DNA from 3 places in the Bacillus sp. PK6-013 genome. Region 3 is predicted to be linked to each of the others. Evidence: riboswitches for the same ligand, from Rfam matches in the RefSeq annotation. Region 3 holds a riboswitch; each other region holds the start of a gene.

Region 1 (5,725 bases), 2.1 Mb from region 3:
TGACGATAATATTAATAACAACAAATAATGTCATGGTAACAAAAGCACCCCCAGAATTTTTTACATTTAAAAACTATAGTACAACAAACCTGATTGGTCAAGTAGGAATTATCGATGTATTTCAATATATGACCCGGGAATCAATTGCGCGACTGACATTTTATTCGCCGATGTCTTTCAGTGGAACAAAAGTCGGCAGCTGTGCACCGTCAAACTCTTTTTTGATCAATTCAGCGGTATCGTCTGATTGGTACAGCTCAACGATCTTTTTCAAATCTTCACGGTCCCGGTCTTCTGTTCTGGCCGCAATAATGTTGATGTACGGTGTCGCTGTTTCGTCTTCCAGTTTAATCGAATCTTTGACAGGATGGAAGCCGGCGTCAACCGCTATGCCGTTGTTGATAACAGATGCAGCGACGTCGGGAAGCACGCGCGGCGTTTGCTCTGCGGCCACCGTTGTGATTTTGAGTTTTTTAGGATTTTCTTTAATCGCATCAAGCGTTCCGTTTCCGTCAAATCCGTCCTTTAATTGAAGCAGGCCGGCGGACTCCAACAGGAGCAAGGCTCTGCCCATGTTCGTCGCTTCGCTCGGAACAGCGATTTCCGCGCCGTTTGGTATATCGTCAGGCGAATCATACTTCTCGGAATAAATGCCCATCGGAGCGATGATCGTTGTGCCGATCGGCGATAGTTCAAGATTGCGTTCCTTTTTGAATGCATTAAAGTAAGATATCGTCTGAAATGCATTGGCGTCAATGTCACCGCCCGCCAAAGCCTGGTTCGGCTGAACATAATCAGAATATTTGACGATTTCAAGCTTTAAGCCTTCTTTCTCGGCTTTTTTCTTCACAAAGTCCCAGATTCTTGTATCCGTTCCGCTGATGCCGATTTTAATGGTTTTCGCATCAGAGTCTGCCGCACATCCCGCGATCATTCCCGCAAGCAGCAGTAAAATGATAACAAATGTGAACTTTTTCATCATAGCTGTCTCCCTCTCTGTTTATCTTCTTCTCAATTTTTTGGACAGAACGTTTCCGGATGTCTGCAATCCCTGCACAACGATGACGAGAATTGCAACCGTGATGATCATCGTCAGCGTGTCAAACCTTTGGTAGCCGTATGTGATCGCCAAATCCCCAAGACCGCCGGCGCCTATCGCACCAGCCATCGCCGACGCTCCGACCAATCCGACCGTTGCCACCGTAAAACTCAGCACAAGCGAACCGAGCGCTTCCGGAATCAGAAACCGGAAGATGATCTGCCGCGGAGTCGCTCCCATTGCTTCAGCGGCTTCAATGACTCCCGGATCGACTTCAAGCAGAGAGTTCTCGACGAGCCTTGCGATGTAAGGCCCCGCATAAAAAGTCAGGGGAACAATCGCTGCCGATGTGCCGATGGACGTCCCCACAATCAGCCTTGTCACCGGAATTAAAGCAACCATCAAGATGATAAACGGAACGGACCGGAAAATGTTAATGATCATATTGACAACCGTAAAAACTGCCGGATTTTCAAGCAGATGCCCCTTCCTTGTGACAACCAGCAAAATGCCGAGCGGAATGCCGATCACGCTTGAAAATAAAAGCGAGAAAACCGTCATTTGAATCGTCTGAACCAGTGCGTCAATGATTTGGTCATATGTAACAAGCATGCTTATACCTCCCTGATGCGAATGTTTTCTCTGCGGATATATTCGAGCGCCCGCCCGATTTCACCGTCTTCCCCCTGCAGTTCAACCGTCATACTGCCAAACGGAATTCCCTGAAGCTCTGTAATCGTTCCGTGCAGAATGTTGACTTCTACGTCAAACCGCTTTGCCACTTGCGAAAGAAATGGCTTCCCGGAAGATTCGCCGACAAATTGAAGCTGGTAGAGATGCTTCACATTTAATTTTTGAATCGATTCAGGTATCTCGTGGTCGATGGCTGATTTGACAAAGCTTTTGGCCGTTTCGGTTTCCGGCGCGGAAAACACGTCAAACACGCTGCCTGATTCAATGATCCTTCCTTTTTCAATGACCGCGACTTTGTCGCAGATTTCTTTTGCCACATTCATTTCATGAGTGATCAACAAAATCGTGATGTTATATTGTTCGTTGACGCGCTTCAGCAGCTTCAAAATATCGCCGGTCGTCTGCGGGTCAAGCGCGGATGTCGCTTCATCACAGAGCAGAACCTCCGGATTTGTCGCCAGCGCCCGGGCAATGCCGACGCGCTGCTTTTGGCCGCCCGACAGCTGATCCGGATAATCGCGGGCTTTATCCTCAAGTCCGACAAAATGGAGCAGTTCCGTCACTTTTTGCTTGATTTCGGCTTTCGGTGTTTTGACAAGCGCGAGCGGCTCAGCGACATTAGCGAAAATCGTCTTTGAATTTAACAGGTTAAAATGCTGAAATACCATGCCGATCTTCCTTTTAACAGCTCGAATCTCAGCTTTCGACAGAGACATTAAGTCTCTTCCGCCGACGAATACCTTTCCGGCCGTCGGTTTTTCAAGGAAGTTCACACAGCGGATCAGCGTGCTTTTCCCTGCGCCGCTGAATCCGATGACGCCGTATATTTCCCCTTTATCTACATGAAGGTCGATTCCATTGAGCGCATGAACCTTCTGTCCGCCGCTTTCATAGACCTTTTCAACGCCTTCAAATGTAATCATGATGATCTTCCTCCTCTTTTTGGCTAACAAAAAAGGCTCCCTCTTAAAAAATAAGAAGAAGCCTTAGACGACACGAAGTAAATAGAGTGGTCCGCTCTCTTCTTATCTTCCAAGCCCGTACGGCTTGTTGGATGTGGCACAGTATTCTGCTGTATGCAGAACCCGCTGCCGAGGCTTCATAGGGCCAATTCCCTCCGCCTCTCTAAATAAGAAGTGTTGATGCATGAAGTTTTACCTAACTTTACAGCTTCTTCGAAATGTTGTCAATCAGAATTGTGAAAATTTCAAAAACCCGCTTTTTAATGCTTTATTTTTCGCCCTGATTATTAAATTTCACTTTTTTTAAAAAAATTGTGTTTAGCAGTTGTAATTTCGCTTAAACACTGGTAAAGTAAAGGTAATTATTTTTGTTCGAACTATCTTTAAGAAGAAAGTTTTGTAAGAGTTTTCGTCTTGGAAGTTTGTTTTAGAGCAAGAATAGTGAATTTAAGCGTTATCGCTTTAGGAGGAAATTTCATGCTAGAAGGTAAAGTAAAATGGTTTAACTCTGAAAAAGGTTTCGGATTCATCGAAGTTGAAGGACAAGACGATGTATTCGTTCATTTCTCTGCTATTCAAGGCGAAGGCTTCAAAACTTTGGAAGAAGGCCAATCTGTATCTTTCGAAATCGTTGAAGGAAACCGCGGACCACAAGCTGCTAACGTAACAAAAGCGTAAGCTGTGAACCGCTGATCTTCATACAGGACTGCTGACCGAATGTCAGCAGTCTTTTTATATTTAAAAAAAGCCTGACGCCCGGAAAACCGGCGTCAGGCTTTTTTTGCGAAAACCGCTTATGAAGCGATGTCTCTTTTTGTGAATGCACCAAAGGCGAGCACATGAAAAACGATAAAATAGACAGCCAGCACCACAATCGAGAATCCCAGCGTCATGTCTGAAACAAGCGGAGATCCGTCAAAGTATTGAGTGAGATCAGTGTTGGCAAATAAGATGTATTTCACCCAATCAAATTTCGTTGCGAGCAAGTTTGTCACCGTTCCGCCCATTGCCAAAAGGAAAATTGAAATACCTACGGCAAGCGAGCTGTTTCTGAAAACAGCTGAAATCATAAAGGCCATTGTCGCCATCATCAAAAGCGATATTGAATTCAGCAAATAGCTGCCGGCCAAGTGCAGCAGCAGGCTTTTTTCTTCAACGGTTCCATCGGCGTACGCCAAGTGAACCTGGCTGCCGTCGCCTGCCCCGAATAAAGCAAGGCCTGTGATACCCGCGCTTGCGAACAGAATGAAAAGCAAAGCCAATGCAAAAAGCAGAACTGTAAAATATTTTGCCAGCAAGATTTTAAAGCGGCTGATCGGCCTGATGACAAGCAGCTTCACCGTTCCCCAGTTGAATTCATTCGCAACGATTCCCGCAGCCACCGTGATCACAAACAGACCGAGGAGAGGAATGTTGCCGCTCGCGTCGCTGATGAACGACAGGGCCGAATAGTCCCCGTCTTCCGGCAAATCGTGCTTGATTCGATACTCATTAATGGCGGTCGACCGTTCATAGCTTTTTTCAAGTGCCGGATTATTGACCCCTTTAAGTTGTTCTTTCATATCTTTATTTTCCTGCATCAATTCTTTTTTCCAGTCCGGGTTTTGGTCTGTCTCTCCGATCGTCTTTGTGAGAACGCCCAGCCCGATGGCAGATAACAGCAAAATCGCAATCATGACATATGTGCCTTTTCGATTAAAAATTTTGATCCATTCATTTACGATGAGATTAAACATGCTGAGCTTCCTCCTTCTCTGCGGTGATTTCCAGGAACCGGTCTTCCAGCGATTTGTTCACAGCCTTCACTTCATATAGGCGGACACCGTTGTCTGACAAGTGTTTGATCAAATCAGGCACTTCATCCTTTTGAAGGCTGAGCTCTATCCCGCCTTCCGCTTCGTCAACCTTCATCTTTTTGAAGGCAGCCGCTTCCCGCATCAGAGCCTGATTGTCATCCGCTTGAATATAATAGCGCTTCTTTTCATCCCGAGCGGGTCCGTGCACATGCTGAATATCCCGGAGCTTTCCGTTCTGGATAATGGCGATCCTGTCGCACATCAGCTCCATTTCTGAAAGCAGGTGGCTTGAAACGATGACCGCCATACCTCTTTCTCTCGTCAGCTTTCTTAAATGATCGCGAATTTCCCGGATACCGGCCGGATCAAGCCCGTTCGTCGGCTCATCGAGAATCAAGAGCTTCGGATCGTGCAAAAGGCTTTGGGCCAGGCCAAGCCTTTGTCTCATTCCTAAAGAATACGTTTTGACCTTATCGTTGATCCTGTTTTTCAATCCGACAAGCTCGACGATTTCGTCAATTTTCTGTTTCGTCACGCCTTTCGTCATGCGCGCGTATTGCTGAAGGTTTTGATAGCCCGTTAAAAATTTATACAGTTCCGGATTTTCAACGATCGCTCCGATATGCCGCGCGGCCTTTTCAAAATTTTCTTTTACGCTGACGCCGCACACGGCGATTTCACCGGCGGTGATGTTCATATGCCCGACAATCATCCGGATCGTCGTCGTTTTTCCGGCGCCGTTCGGACCTAGGAAGCCGAATATTTCGCCTGCCCGCACGTCAAAGCTCAAGCCGTCGATAATCTTTTTCCCCCTGATCGTTTTTGATACATTTTTTAATTCCAAAAGTGTTTCCACTGTTTCTCCTCCAGCCTTTTCAATTTTTTTCTTCAATAAACCGTTTCAGCCATTCCAAAAGCGACATTCCGGATTCCTCGCGCAGCTGTTCGACATCCTTTTTTTCTTCAATTCGGCCATTTAAGACGACGACGACCTCATCCAAAATTTGTTCAATTTCATGAATCTCATGGGTGGCGATGACGATTGTCTGCTTATCAAGCTCCAAATATGTAAGAAGGCTTTTGACGATCGATTCTCTCACCATCGGATCAAGACCGGAAAACGGCTCATCAAGCAGCACGACTGCTGCATCGCGCGCCAATGTGAGCGCGAGCTTCAGCCTGCCCCGGTTGCCTTTGGAAAGCTTGCCGATTTTTTTATCCCCGTCGATTTTCAT
Region 2 (5,725 bases), 1.9 Mb from region 3:
TTCATATGCTCGAGTGAGATATAGAACGATTCGATATCCTGGCCGGCCAGTGTCGTGCCCATCGGTTCGATCGTGCCTGATACCATGAGGGGAAGGGTTTTGTCGGTTTTTTCGAAGGCTTGCCTGATGCCGATAAAGCCCGCTTTAACGTTCAGCATATCCTGGCTCGTTTCGAGCAGCAAGAGGTCGGCTCCCCCTGTGATCAGCGCTCTTGCCTGTTCCTCGTAATTATCGATCAGCTCGTCAAAGGTCGTGCCGCCGGTGACGGAAAGGGTTTTTGTCGTCGGACCCATCGCGCCGGCGACAAACCTTGGCCATTCAGGTGTGGAAAACTTTTCGGCGGCCGCTTTGGCGAGTTTGACTGAAGCGAGGTTGACTTCATAGGCGCGCTGCCCGAGGTCGTACTCGTCCAGAACGAGCCGTGTGGCTCCGAATGTATTGGTTTCGATGATATCGGCTTTAGCGGCCAGATAGGCTTCGTGGATGCCCTGAATGATATGAGGTGCCGTGATGCTTAGAAATTCATTGCACCCTTCATAGGCCTCGCCGCCGAAGTCAGCGGCGGACAAACCGGCATTCTGGATCATCGTTCCCATCGCACCGTCAAGGACGAGGATTTTTTTCTTCAGCTGGTCATTGATGTTAGACATTTGTTTTCTCCTTTTCTTTCTGGTGGATATATGCCGTCAGTTCGGCGGTTAAATCAGACCGCAAAAACGGTGTGATCAGATAAATGCCGTTGAACAGGTCGCACGCCGCATCAAGCAGGGAGCGGGCGATCGCGAGCCCTTCCTCGGCCTGTTTTTGTTTGTCATTTCCCGCCAGCGCCATCTTTTCGCGGATTGAATCGGACAGTTTGATGCCGGGGATTTCGTTGTGGATGAATTCCGCGTTGCGGCTGCTGGTCAGCGGCATGACGCCGATATAGATCGGTGTTTCAAGATGCTTTGTTTCTTCGTGGATTTTGATGAGCTGCTCCTCTGAATAGACAGGCTGGGAAATGAAATAGTCTGCGCCGCAGGCGATTTTTTTCTCAAGCCGTTTCACCGCTTTGTCAATGTGTCTGACATTCGGATTGAAGGCGGCCGCCACTGAGAAATTTGTTTTCTTGCCGAGCGGTTTACCTGAATATGACAAGCCTTCGTTAAACTGTTTGATCAGGCTGATCAAATCGAACGATGTCAGATCATAGACGGAAGTCGCTCCCGGAAAGTCGCCGATTTTCGACGGATCGCCGGTAATCGCCAGCACGTCTGACAGCCCCAGTGTATCGAGCCCCATTAGATGGGACTGCAGGCCGATCAGGTTGCGGTCTCTGCATGTAATATGGATCAGCGACCTCATATCGAGGCGCTGTTTTAAGAGCGCGCCGCAGGCGACATTGCTGATCCTCGGTGTGGCAAGCGAGTTGTCCGCCAATGTCAGTGCATCGATTCCGGCTGATTTAAGCTCTTTAGCGGCGTGCAAAAATTTCTCAAAGTTTAATTGTTTTGGAGGATCGAGTTCGACGATAATGGACCGTTTTTGCTTGGCCAGATCGTCGAGAACGGGCTCTGTCCTTTCGTTTTGAACAGCAAGCGCCGCTTTCTTTCTGATTTTCACGTGCTTTTCGGTGACTGGAGGAAGCCCTTTGACTGCCTCAGCCATCGCCCTGATGTGGTTCGGCGTGGTTCCGCAGCAGCCGCCGATGATCCGTGCGCCTTGATTGCGGAATTCCTCCGCGCTTTCCCTGAAATATTCATCATCTGTCTCATAAACAAGCCTGCCTTCGACAAGGGACGGGAGGCTGCTGTTGGGATAGACGGAAAGATAGGCGTCTTCTAAAAGCGGGACTTCTTCAAGCGCTCTGATCATATGATAAGGGCCGAGGCGGCAGTTGATGCCAACGACTTCTGCGCCGAGGGATGCCAGCTGCTTCAGACCGTCCGCAAGCGGGGTTCCGTCCTGAAGAACGCCCTCTTCGTGCATTGAGACATTCAAAATGATCGGCAGCTCTGTTTCCTTTCTGGCAATCTTTAAAACTTCGCGCGCTTCTTCTAAATCATAATAGGTTTCGAGCAGAAGTCCGTCCGGCTGCTCATTTAACAGAAGATAGAGCTGTTCGCGGAAGCTTCTTTTAATGTCCTCGAGAGAATACGAGTTTTTGTTGAACGTCCGGATTCCGCCGAGCGTACCGAGAACATAAGCAGAACCGGCGGCGGAGCGGGCGAGACGGACCGCTTTTTCGTTGATTTGTTTTGTTTCGTCTTCGAGCCCGTATCTGGACAGCTTGATGAAGTTTGCGCCGTACGTGTTCGTTTGAATGATATCGGCGCCGGCCTGTACATACGCTTCGTGGACGCGTCTCACTTCTTCGGGCTTGGAGATGTTCAGTTCCTCAAAACACCTGTCGATCCCGTAGGAATACAGAAGTGTGCCCATTGCGCCGTCCGCGATTAACGTTTTGCTTTTTATATCCTCCAAAAAACCCATCGTTTTCCCCCTTAAGCATTTTTGATAAACAAAAAAGTCTTCTGTGAAGCAGAAGACTTTTCATCGACATTGTCCGTCTTCTTATCTTCCAAGCAGACTGCTTGCTGGATTTAGCACCTTGGTCATGAATATTCATTCACCGGTTGCTGAGGCTTCATCGGGCCAGTCCCTCTGCCTCTCTTGATAAGAACAGCTATTTAGTTTCTATTGATTACTTTTACTCAATTTACCGAAAATCGGGAGAATAATCAACAGTAAATTAAGAATTTATCGAAAATTTATAAATTGGACATCAATCGGCAGGTCGGCTTCCCTCACCATCGCGATGATTTGCTGAAGGTCGTCTTTATTTTTTCCGGTTACGCGGACTTGATCATCCTGCACTTGCGATTTAACTTTCAGACCCGATTTTTTTATCAGGTTATTGATTTTTTTCGCGTTTTCTTTGTCGATGCCCTGAACTAGTTTTCCGCGCTGTCTGACCGTGCCGCCTGAAGCGTTCTCAAGCTTTGAGTATTCGATGTTTTTCGTCGGGACGTTCCGCTTGATCAGTTTGCCGACAAGCACGTCTTTCAGCTGGTTCATTTTAAATTCGTCGTCCGATACGAGAACGAGCTCGTCTCCTTCGAGTGTGATGCTGCTTTTTGACCCTTTGAAATCATAGCGTGTGCCGATTTCTTTGAGAGCGGTCTGAATTGCGTTTTGAACTTCAGGCAGTTCAACCTTTGAGACGATATCAAATGAGCTTTCTTTCGCCATGTGAAAACCTCCATCCATTTTACTTATGAGTCAATTATAGTAGAATAAGGTGAAACTTCCAATATCGAGCGGTTTGCCTGGCCGCGATCCGGCAATAATTTTAACATTGGAGGAATAATAAGAAAAAGAAAAACAGGCGGATAAGAAAGGAAGAAACAGTATGAAACCAGGACAGCAGCTAACATTGAAAATAGATCATAAAGCCGATTACGGTTACTTTTTGACGGACGGCGAAACGGCGGTCCTTCTGCATCAGAGCGAGATCACGGAGGATATTGAAGACAGAGAAGAGGTCGATGTCTTTTTATATGTCGATCATGAAGATCGCTTAGCGGCTACGATGAGAAAGCCGATGATCAGCGCTGAACAGTACGGCTGGGTGGAAGTCGTTGATGCCGTCAGCGGCATGGGGGTTTTCGTCGATGTCGGGCTCTCGAAGGACGCCCTCGTTGCGACAGAGCATCTCCCGCCGTATGAATCAGTATGGCCGCAAAAAGGGGACAGGCTGTACTGTATGCTGAAAATCACGGGGCACGGAAGGATGTTTGCCAAACCGGCGCCGGAGGATAAGATCAGCGAGCTGTTTAGTGAAGCTTCACCCGGTCTGATGAATAAAGAGCTCACCGGAACGATCTACCGCTTGATCGCATCAGGCTCTTTTATGATTTCCGAAACCGGCATCAGAGGCTTTATCCATTCTTCTGAGCGAAAGGAAGAGCCGAGGCTTGGGGAAAAGCTGACCGCAAGGGTGATCAAAGTAAAAGAAGACGGTTCTGTTAATCTGTCGCTTCTGCCAAGAAAGCAGGATGCCTTGTCGGTTGATGCAGAACAAATTTTGACTTATATGAGAACGAGAAACGGCGCGATGCCGTTCTGGGATAAAAGCGACCCTGAGGATATCAAAGAGCGCTTCAACATGAGCAAAGCAGCATTTAAAAGGGCGCTCGGCTATCTGATGAAACAGGATAAAATCTATCAGGAAGAGGGCTGGACATACGAGAAAAAATAAATATGAGGCGGCGTCCGATGAGGACGCCGCCGGTTTTTTACAAGTGATCAGGCTTCTTTGATTCCTGGTGTTTACCGGCTTGTCTGTTCTTTTCAGCGAGCCGGTTTTTCTGCTGGTTGACGGCGTTGTTGTCAACTGGCTTTTTATCATCATCTTTCATGAGGAAGCACCTCCTGTCAAAATGTCGCTTTTAGCTTGCACACTGCCGGCGAAACTATGTACTCTCCCAACCGCGATGTTTTTTGCCGGGAAGTTTATGCCTCCTTGTACCGCCAGCATACACATATCATAAGACCCAAAAAAAGGAGACTTGGTATGAAACATTGCTGCTCAGTTTACATTCAAAGTGTTTCGGCAGGAGGAGTCGTCAATTTTGGCGGTGCGTTCAAAATTTGTCCGATCACAATGGAAAAAGTGGTCGAGGGGTCTGGAGGTCCTGATGTCGCGACAGCGGCTGCCGGTTTTCTTGATGGAGCGCTTACACCGGCCGCCGCTGAAGGAACAGTCACCGAAGACAGCTGACGAAGAAGGCCTGCTTTTATCAAGCAGGCCTCAGCGTGTCGACAAACCCTCGCATTCGTTGTCAGGCCTGCGCGTCGGTGCTCACGAATTGCAACATTCGCTCCGCTCCGATGCTCGGCCTTCCTAAACTGCAAGGGTTTTCAATCACGCTGATAGGATGACAAAATCCCAAAACTAAGAGCCGTTTTGGGATTTTGTCAACAATCTAAGGCCTGCTTTTATCAAGCAGGCCTCTGTTTTACCTTATCTTTTGTCTTTCCCCGGAAAAAAGACCGCCAATGTTCCGGGGCCGGAATGGGCGCCGACCGCTGAACCGACCATGTTGACGACGATTTCCCCCGGCTGAAATTCGGCTTCGATCATCCGTTTGACCTCTTCGGCCGTCTCTTCGTCATCTCCGTGGCTGATGCCGACCGTCTGTCCGCTCAAATCGACGCTTCTTTCTTTCATCAATTCGATCATCCGTTTGAGCAGCTTCTTTTTGCCCCGGATTTTTTCCAAGGGGACAAGCTTGCCGTCTTCAACATGCAGGAGCGGTTTAATATTCAGCAAACCGCCGACAAAAGCCGATGCTTTGCTGATTCTTCCGCCTCTTGCCAAATAAGTCAGGTCATCTACGGTAAAAATATGTTCAAGATGTTCGCAAAAGTCCTTTACAGACGATTCAATTTCTTGTATTGTATTGCCGTTAGTTGCGAGTTTAAGGGCGTGCTTAACCGCGAGCCCATAGCCTAATGAAGCGCATTTTGAGTCGATGATCCGCAGATCGAAATCAGGGAACTCTTCCTTGACTTCGTTTGCTGCCATCACAGCCGTCTGGTATGTTCCGGAAAGCTCTGAAGAAAAGGCGATATAGAGAGCGGGTTTGTTTTCGCCGGCCAGCTCGCTGAATGCATTCTTGAACCGCATCATGGACGGCTGGGACGTTTTCGGCGCTTTGCCTTCGCGCATCGCTTCATAAAC
Region 3 (5,725 bases):
CGCCCGATTCAAATTCTCGTGATTTTATTTGGCATCTGGGGATTCGGCGCAGCCACTTCTTCTAGCCTGTTCAGCTATATCTTCGGTATGTTGATCGGTTCGGCAGTCGGATTCTTAATCAGTTACTTCTTGATTTTCAAAAAAATAAAACAGCTGTAATCCATAATGGAGAGGAGATTTACAAATGATCAGTGTAGAGCATATTCACCACTCATTTAAAGTCGGTAAAAAGGGGAGGGAAAATGAAATTAAAGTGTTAAAGGATGTCTCGCTTACCGTTGAAAAAGGCGAAATCGCCTGCATTGTCGGACGGAGCGGTTCCGGAAAATCGACGCTGTTGAACTTGATTTCCGGCTATATCGCCCCGACAAAAGGTAAGATCGTCATTGACGGTACGGATGTCACAAAGTACAGCGAAAAAGAATGGGCGGCATTCAGGCTTGAACATTTCGGCTTCATCTTTCAAAGTTTTCAGCTGATTCCGAGCTTGACGACTTACGAAAACATCGAACTGCCTCTGACTTTAAAAGGTGTTCATCCGTCTGAGCGGAAGCAGCGCGTCAATGAGATGCTTCACCGCGTCGGCCTTGAAAACCACGCTGGACACTATCCGAATGAGCTTTCAGGCGGACAGCAGCAGCGCGTCAGCATCGCCCGCGCTTTGATTTTGAATCCGTCAATCATTTTAGCCGACGAGCCGACCGGAAGCCTGGACTCCGAAACAGAACAAGAAATCCTCGAATTCATTCGGCAGCTGAACAGGGAGCGCGGTATTACATTCGTCATCATCACGCACGATGACGAGGTGGCATCGATCGCCAAAACGAAATTTCAGTTATCTGACGGCGTGTTAGAGAAAGGGGAAGAGACTGTTGAAGTTTAAGGATCAGTTGAAGTTCATTAGAAGAAATATGAAGAAAAACCGCCTGCGTGTATTCATGACCATTCTCGCAACAACGGTGGCCTGCGCATTCTTAATCGTGCTCGCATCGGTCGGGTTCGGCCTGCAAAAATCGCTGACTGAACAGCTGATGAAAGAGCAAATCGTGACTGAGATAAATGTTGTCGGAAAAGAAGGGCAAAGCGATCAGAAAGTTCAAAAGAAAGACTTGAAAGAATTCGAAAATCGCAAAGATGTGTCCGCGATTATCGAGCGCACGCAGGTGTTCGCACCTGCTGAAGCAAAGTTGGGCAACAGGACAAACAATCAAATGTCGAATATCACGATTACTGACATGGCCGCTGAACAAAAAGCCAATATCAAACTCGATCGCGGCCGCGTAGCGAAAACACCGAATGAAATCGTCGTCGGCTACCATTTTGGGAAGAATCTCTGGACGAAAAAAGAAGCCCAAGATTATGAAAAACAGATGGAAAATAATGCTGAGGAAGTAAAAGAACCAAAAGGATACGCAGAAGATATTCTCGGCAAAACAATTGAATTAAAGATCTCAAAAATGGATGAAAAAACAGGAGAAGAAGGGAAAGCGAAAACATATGATCTGAAAGTTGTCGGAGTGACGAAAAAACCTTCTTATGAATGGGCAAGCGATTCAACAGTCTATGTCAGCAACGACATGCAAAAAGACATCACCGGATTTCTGAAGGCGGACAAAGACAACGGCACGATCGAAAAAAAGCTTTCGGTTTACGCGGATAATTTTGAACATGTCGGACAGCTGACAACAGATTTGGAGGATGAAGGCTACTACGTCGATTCAATAACGAAAAAACTCGAAAGCATCAATCTTTTTTTCATGGCTTTTAAAATCGGTCTGATCTTTGTCGGAGTCATTGCCGTTTTGATTTCAGCGATCGGCATTTTCAACACGATGACAATGGCGGTTACAGAGCGGACGCAGGAGATCGGCATTATGAAAGCGATCGGGGCGAGCCCGAACGTGATCCGGAAAATGTTCCTGCTGGAAAGCGCCTATATCGGCATCTTAGGATCTGTTTTAGGTGTTATCATTTCATACGGTGTCAGCTTTTTAGTGAACAAGATTATACCACCTATTTTATCATCGGTTTCAGAAGGAGGAGCGAGTGCGGCAGACTTCAGCATCACCTTCTCGTACATTCCGGTCAGTCTTGTCCTTATCGCGACCTTGATCAGTGCAGGCGTCGCCATTCTTTCAGGCCTGAACCCGGCCATTAAAGCGACAAGAACGAACGTGCTGACAGCATTAAGAAGAGAGCTTTAAGAAAAAAGCCGGCGGTATGCCGGCTTTTTTAACGTTTCGGAGGTCTGTACCCCGCATCACGCGCCTCCTGTTCTGTGCAGAACCAGCGGGCGACGTTTTTCGTGCGGTCATAATATGTACTTCCTGGTGTATGATAAATATGGTTGACGCTTCCTTTGATTTTGCACTCTTGTTTGCTTTCACCGCTGTTTTTCTTAGGGGAGGGCGCGCTGTGTGACGTTCCGGCCTGAGCGGTGGCGTTCTTTTCTTTTACAGTGGCTTCGGTACTGCCGCTTTTTTCTTCAGCCTTAGCCAGTTTTTCTGACAGCGATTTTGTTTTTTTCGTAAGCGAGTCTTTTTCTTTTGTCAGTTTTTCGTTTTCTTTTTTTAATGTGTCATTCTCCGTTTTGGCTGCCTTCAGTTTTTCGTTTGCTTGATTGAGCTGCTGCTTTAATGCGGTTTGCTCCTTTTGTACAGCGCTGTGTTCAGTTTTCAGTTCCTGAAGCTCGGTTGTCAGGTCCTCTGTTTTTGTCTCATCGACGGCATATGTTTCCTCACTGTAATAAGGCGCAGAGATGATCAGGAGGAGAAGTCCGCCTGCAAAACAAGGATAAAAGAGTTTTCTGGAAAACCTTTTGCCTGGAGAAAAGATTCTTCTGATCAAATGAAATACAAGGTAGCAGATGGAAAAAATAAAGGATAAAAACCCGATCAGCATGATAGATTCCATGATTCGTCTCCTTTCGTGTTTGATAACTATATTTTAGCTTAAAAAGAAAAAAATGTTTATACCAAAAAACTTCTTGCAAATCTAAATATTCAAACTTAAAATAAAGAAATCATTTAAAAAACTGAATATGCAGCTTATAAAGAGAGATGGAGGGACTGGCCCGGCGAAATCTCAGCAACCTGCAGCAGAGCAAGGTGCTAAATCCAGCAGAATGTCAGGCGCATTCTGAAAGATAAGTTGAACAACTCTTTCAGGCGCTGAAAGAGTTTTTTTTATTTTGGAGGAGGAGATATACATGAACAAGATATTAAAATGGACTTCCGTGCTGGGACTGGCCTTGAGCATGGCGCTTCTGACCGCATGCGGAAACAATGCCGAAAGCGATGGTAAAACGATCAAAATAGGCGCTACTGCAGGACCGTATTACGATATGGTCAAAAAAGCGATTCAGCCTGAACTTGAGAAAAAAGGCTACAAAGTTGAAGTGGTCGAATTCACCGACTATGTACAGCCGAACACGGCGTTAAGCGAAGGCGAACTCGACGCCAATTTGTTTCAACATGAGGTTTTTATGAAATCATACAATCAAGAAAACAATAAACATCTTGCTGCACTCATTTCTGTGCCGACCGCTCCGATGGGTCTCTATTCTGCCAAATATAACGACTTGAACGATGTCAAAAACGGGGCGGAAGTGGCTGTTCCAAACGATCCGGCCAATGCCGCCAGGGCATTTTTAACGCTCCAGGATCAGGGGCTGATTCGGCTGAAAAGCGATGTCGACACATTGAAAGCCTCTGTGCGGGATATTGCGGAAAATCCGAAAAAGCTGACATTTAAACAGCTTGAATCTGCCAATCTTCCAAGAGCGGTCGATGACCTGGATATCGCGGCTGTCCCGGGTAATTTCGCTCTCTCCGCTAATATGAAGTTGCAGGACGCGCTGGCGCTTGAGAACATGCCTGACCGCTACCGCAATCAAGTGGTAGTGGATGAAAAAAACAAAGACAAGCCATTCGCCAAAGATCTCAAAGAAGCGGTAAAATCCAAAGCTTTCGAAGATGCGATCGATCGGGAATTCGCCGGTTTCGGAAAGCCAAAATGGATGACGCAATCATAAAAAAATTCCCCCTTTAAAAAGGGGGTTTTTTATGTTGAAAATCGAAATCGTGTCAATTGAAAAAAATGGGCAAAACGAATAGAATCTAGAGGAAATGCTAAAGAGAAAGAAGGAAACGCTATGCCGCGCACATTATGGCTATTGGTCATCGGAATGTTTATCAATGTCACAGGGGCATCTTTTTTATGGCCGCTGAATACCATCTATATCCATCAGCATTTGGGAAAGTCGCTGACAGCGGCCGGATTTGTGCTGATGCTGAACTCAGGGGCAAATGTGCTGGGCAACCTGTTCGGGGGATATCTATTCGATAAAATCGGCGGATTTAAAACCGTCGTACTTGGAATTGTGATCACGTTTGCGAGCCTTTCAGGCCTCGTCTTTTTTCACGAGTGGTTCCAATACATTCTTTTCTTAACACTGGCCGGTTTTGGATCAGGGATCGTGTTTCCGGCATGCTATGCAATGGCCGGCTCGGTTTGGCCGGAAGGCGGCAGAAAGCCGTTCAATGCTGTATACGTGGCGCAAAATGCAGGGGTGGCAGTTGGTTCAGCGCTCGGCGGAATTGTCGCGTCTTTTTCATTTACGTATGTTTTTCTGGCGAATGCGATGCTATATGCCGTCTTTTTCATGATTGCGATTTTCGGATTTAGACGCATTCGGTCTGAAAAAGCCATGCAGTCTTCTGTTTTGGATCATGCCGATTCAGTCAGCGGGAAATCTAGATTCTCCGCGCTTTTGGTTATATGTACGGGCTACCTGCTCGGCTGGGTCGCTTATTCGCAATGGTCCTCGACCATCGCTTCACACACCCAGGAGCTGGGGATATCTCTTGGGCAGTACAGCGTACTTTGGACAGTGAACGGGGCGCTCATTGTTTTCGGTCAGCCGCTGATCGGTTTTTTTGTGAAACGGTTTGCCGAATCGCTGAAAAACCAAATCGTGATCGGATTTGTCATTTTTATGATGGCATACGGAATTTTGTTTGGCGCTGAACGGTTTCCGGCGTTTCTTGCCGCGATGGTTGTGCTGACCATTGGCGAAATGCTTGTATGGCCGGCTGTGCCGACAATCGCCAACCGTCTCGCTCCGAGGGGAAAAGAAGGGTTTTATCAAGGGTTTGTCAACAGTATGGCGACCGGCGGAAGAATGATCGGGCCGCTTTTTGGCGGAATGCTGGTTGATTATTTCAATATGCAGCTTTTGCTTGCGGTTCTGCTCGTATTGCTGCTGTTCGCAATAGGAACGGCGTTTTTATACGACAGGAAGGAAAAGCAGCTCTCCGCTCAATCAGATGCATAAGTGGTATAGAAAAAATAGGTAATTGTAATTATATGAAAATGAATCGAAGGAATCAAGATTATCAACCAAATCTTCACATATAATGGAAGAAACAAGCTTTTTTTCTTCTCAGACAGAACACATTTTCTGTATGGTAGTATCGAATATCATCGCAAGGGGTCTAGGGGGGCTGCTCGATGGCCTGAAGTCGCTTGACTAAACTAAGGGCTTTAGGAAGGTGATGAAGATGCTGCATCAAGTTTTGGTTGCTTGTTTGATTGGAGGGATTATGGGGGTTCTCGGGCACGTTAAAAAAAGAGGGCGCCTCGAGAAACCGAGAACAACGAAACGATTCATTTACCTTGGATTTTTTGAAGATATTCTTGTCGGAATGGTTGCTTCTATTTTGCT

What was found. Region 3 has a riboswitch for S-adenosylmethionine ahead of M1E03_RS05685 (MetQ/NlpA family ABC transporter substrate-binding protein). Riboswitches for the same ligand answer to the same signal wherever they lie in the genome.
Region 1: linked by a shared signal. The riboswitch ahead of M1E03_RS16560 (methionine ABC transporter ATP-binding protein) and the one ahead of M1E03_RS05685 (MetQ/NlpA family ABC transporter substrate-binding protein) in region 3 are both predicted to bind S-adenosylmethionine.
Region 2: linked by a shared signal. The riboswitch ahead of M1E03_RS15415 (bifunctional homocysteine S-methyltransferase/methylenetetrahydrofolate reductase) and the one ahead of M1E03_RS05685 (MetQ/NlpA family ABC transporter substrate-binding protein) in region 3 are both predicted to bind S-adenosylmethionine.

What each region holds. Positions count from the first base shown of each region.
Region 1 is NZ_CP096417.1:3,270,452-3,276,176, forward strand. It holds gene M1E03_RS16545 (L-cystine transporter) at 1-34, opposite strand, end outside; gene M1E03_RS16550 (MetQ/NlpA family ABC transporter substrate-binding protein) at 161-979, opposite strand; gene M1E03_RS16555 (methionine ABC transporter permease) at 1,001-1,651, opposite strand; gene M1E03_RS16560 (methionine ABC transporter ATP-binding protein) at 1,654-2,655, opposite strand; SAM riboswitch class I at 2,755-2,868, opposite strand; gene cspB (cold shock-like protein CspB) at 3,172-3,372, shown strand; gene M1E03_RS16570 (ABC transporter permease) at 3,489-4,430, opposite strand; gene M1E03_RS16575 (ABC transporter ATP-binding protein) at 4,423-5,346, opposite strand; gene M1E03_RS16580 (ABC transporter ATP-binding protein) at 5,366-5,725, opposite strand, start outside.
Region 2 is NZ_CP096417.1:3,030,601-3,036,325, reverse strand. It holds gene metH (methionine synthase) at 1-650, opposite strand, end outside; gene M1E03_RS15415 (bifunctional homocysteine S-methyltransferase/methylenetetrahydrofolate reductase) at 643-2,472, opposite strand; SAM riboswitch class I at 2,551-2,662, opposite strand; gene M1E03_RS15410 (YajQ family cyclic di-GMP-binding protein) at 2,740-3,231, opposite strand; partial or broken gene M1E03_RS15405 (CvfB family protein) at 3,372-4,240, shown strand; gene M1E03_RS15400 (DUF3941 domain-containing protein) at 4,278-4,400, opposite strand; gene M1E03_RS15395 (spore germination protein) at 4,556-4,762, shown strand; gene M1E03_RS15390 (DegV family protein) at 5,006-5,725, opposite strand, start outside.
Region 3 is NZ_CP096417.1:1,112,182-1,117,906, forward strand. It holds gene M1E03_RS05665 (ABC transporter permease subunit) at 1-159, shown strand, start outside; gene M1E03_RS05670 (ABC transporter ATP-binding protein) at 185-883, shown strand; gene M1E03_RS05675 (ABC transporter permease) at 873-2,204, shown strand; gene M1E03_RS05680 (sunset domain-containing protein) at 2,233-2,913, opposite strand; SAM riboswitch class I at 3,045-3,152, shown strand; gene M1E03_RS05685 (MetQ/NlpA family ABC transporter substrate-binding protein) at 3,209-4,033, shown strand; gene M1E03_RS05690 (MDR family MFS transporter) at 4,154-5,335, shown strand; gene M1E03_RS05695 (DUF4257 domain-containing protein) at 5,556-5,725, shown strand, end outside.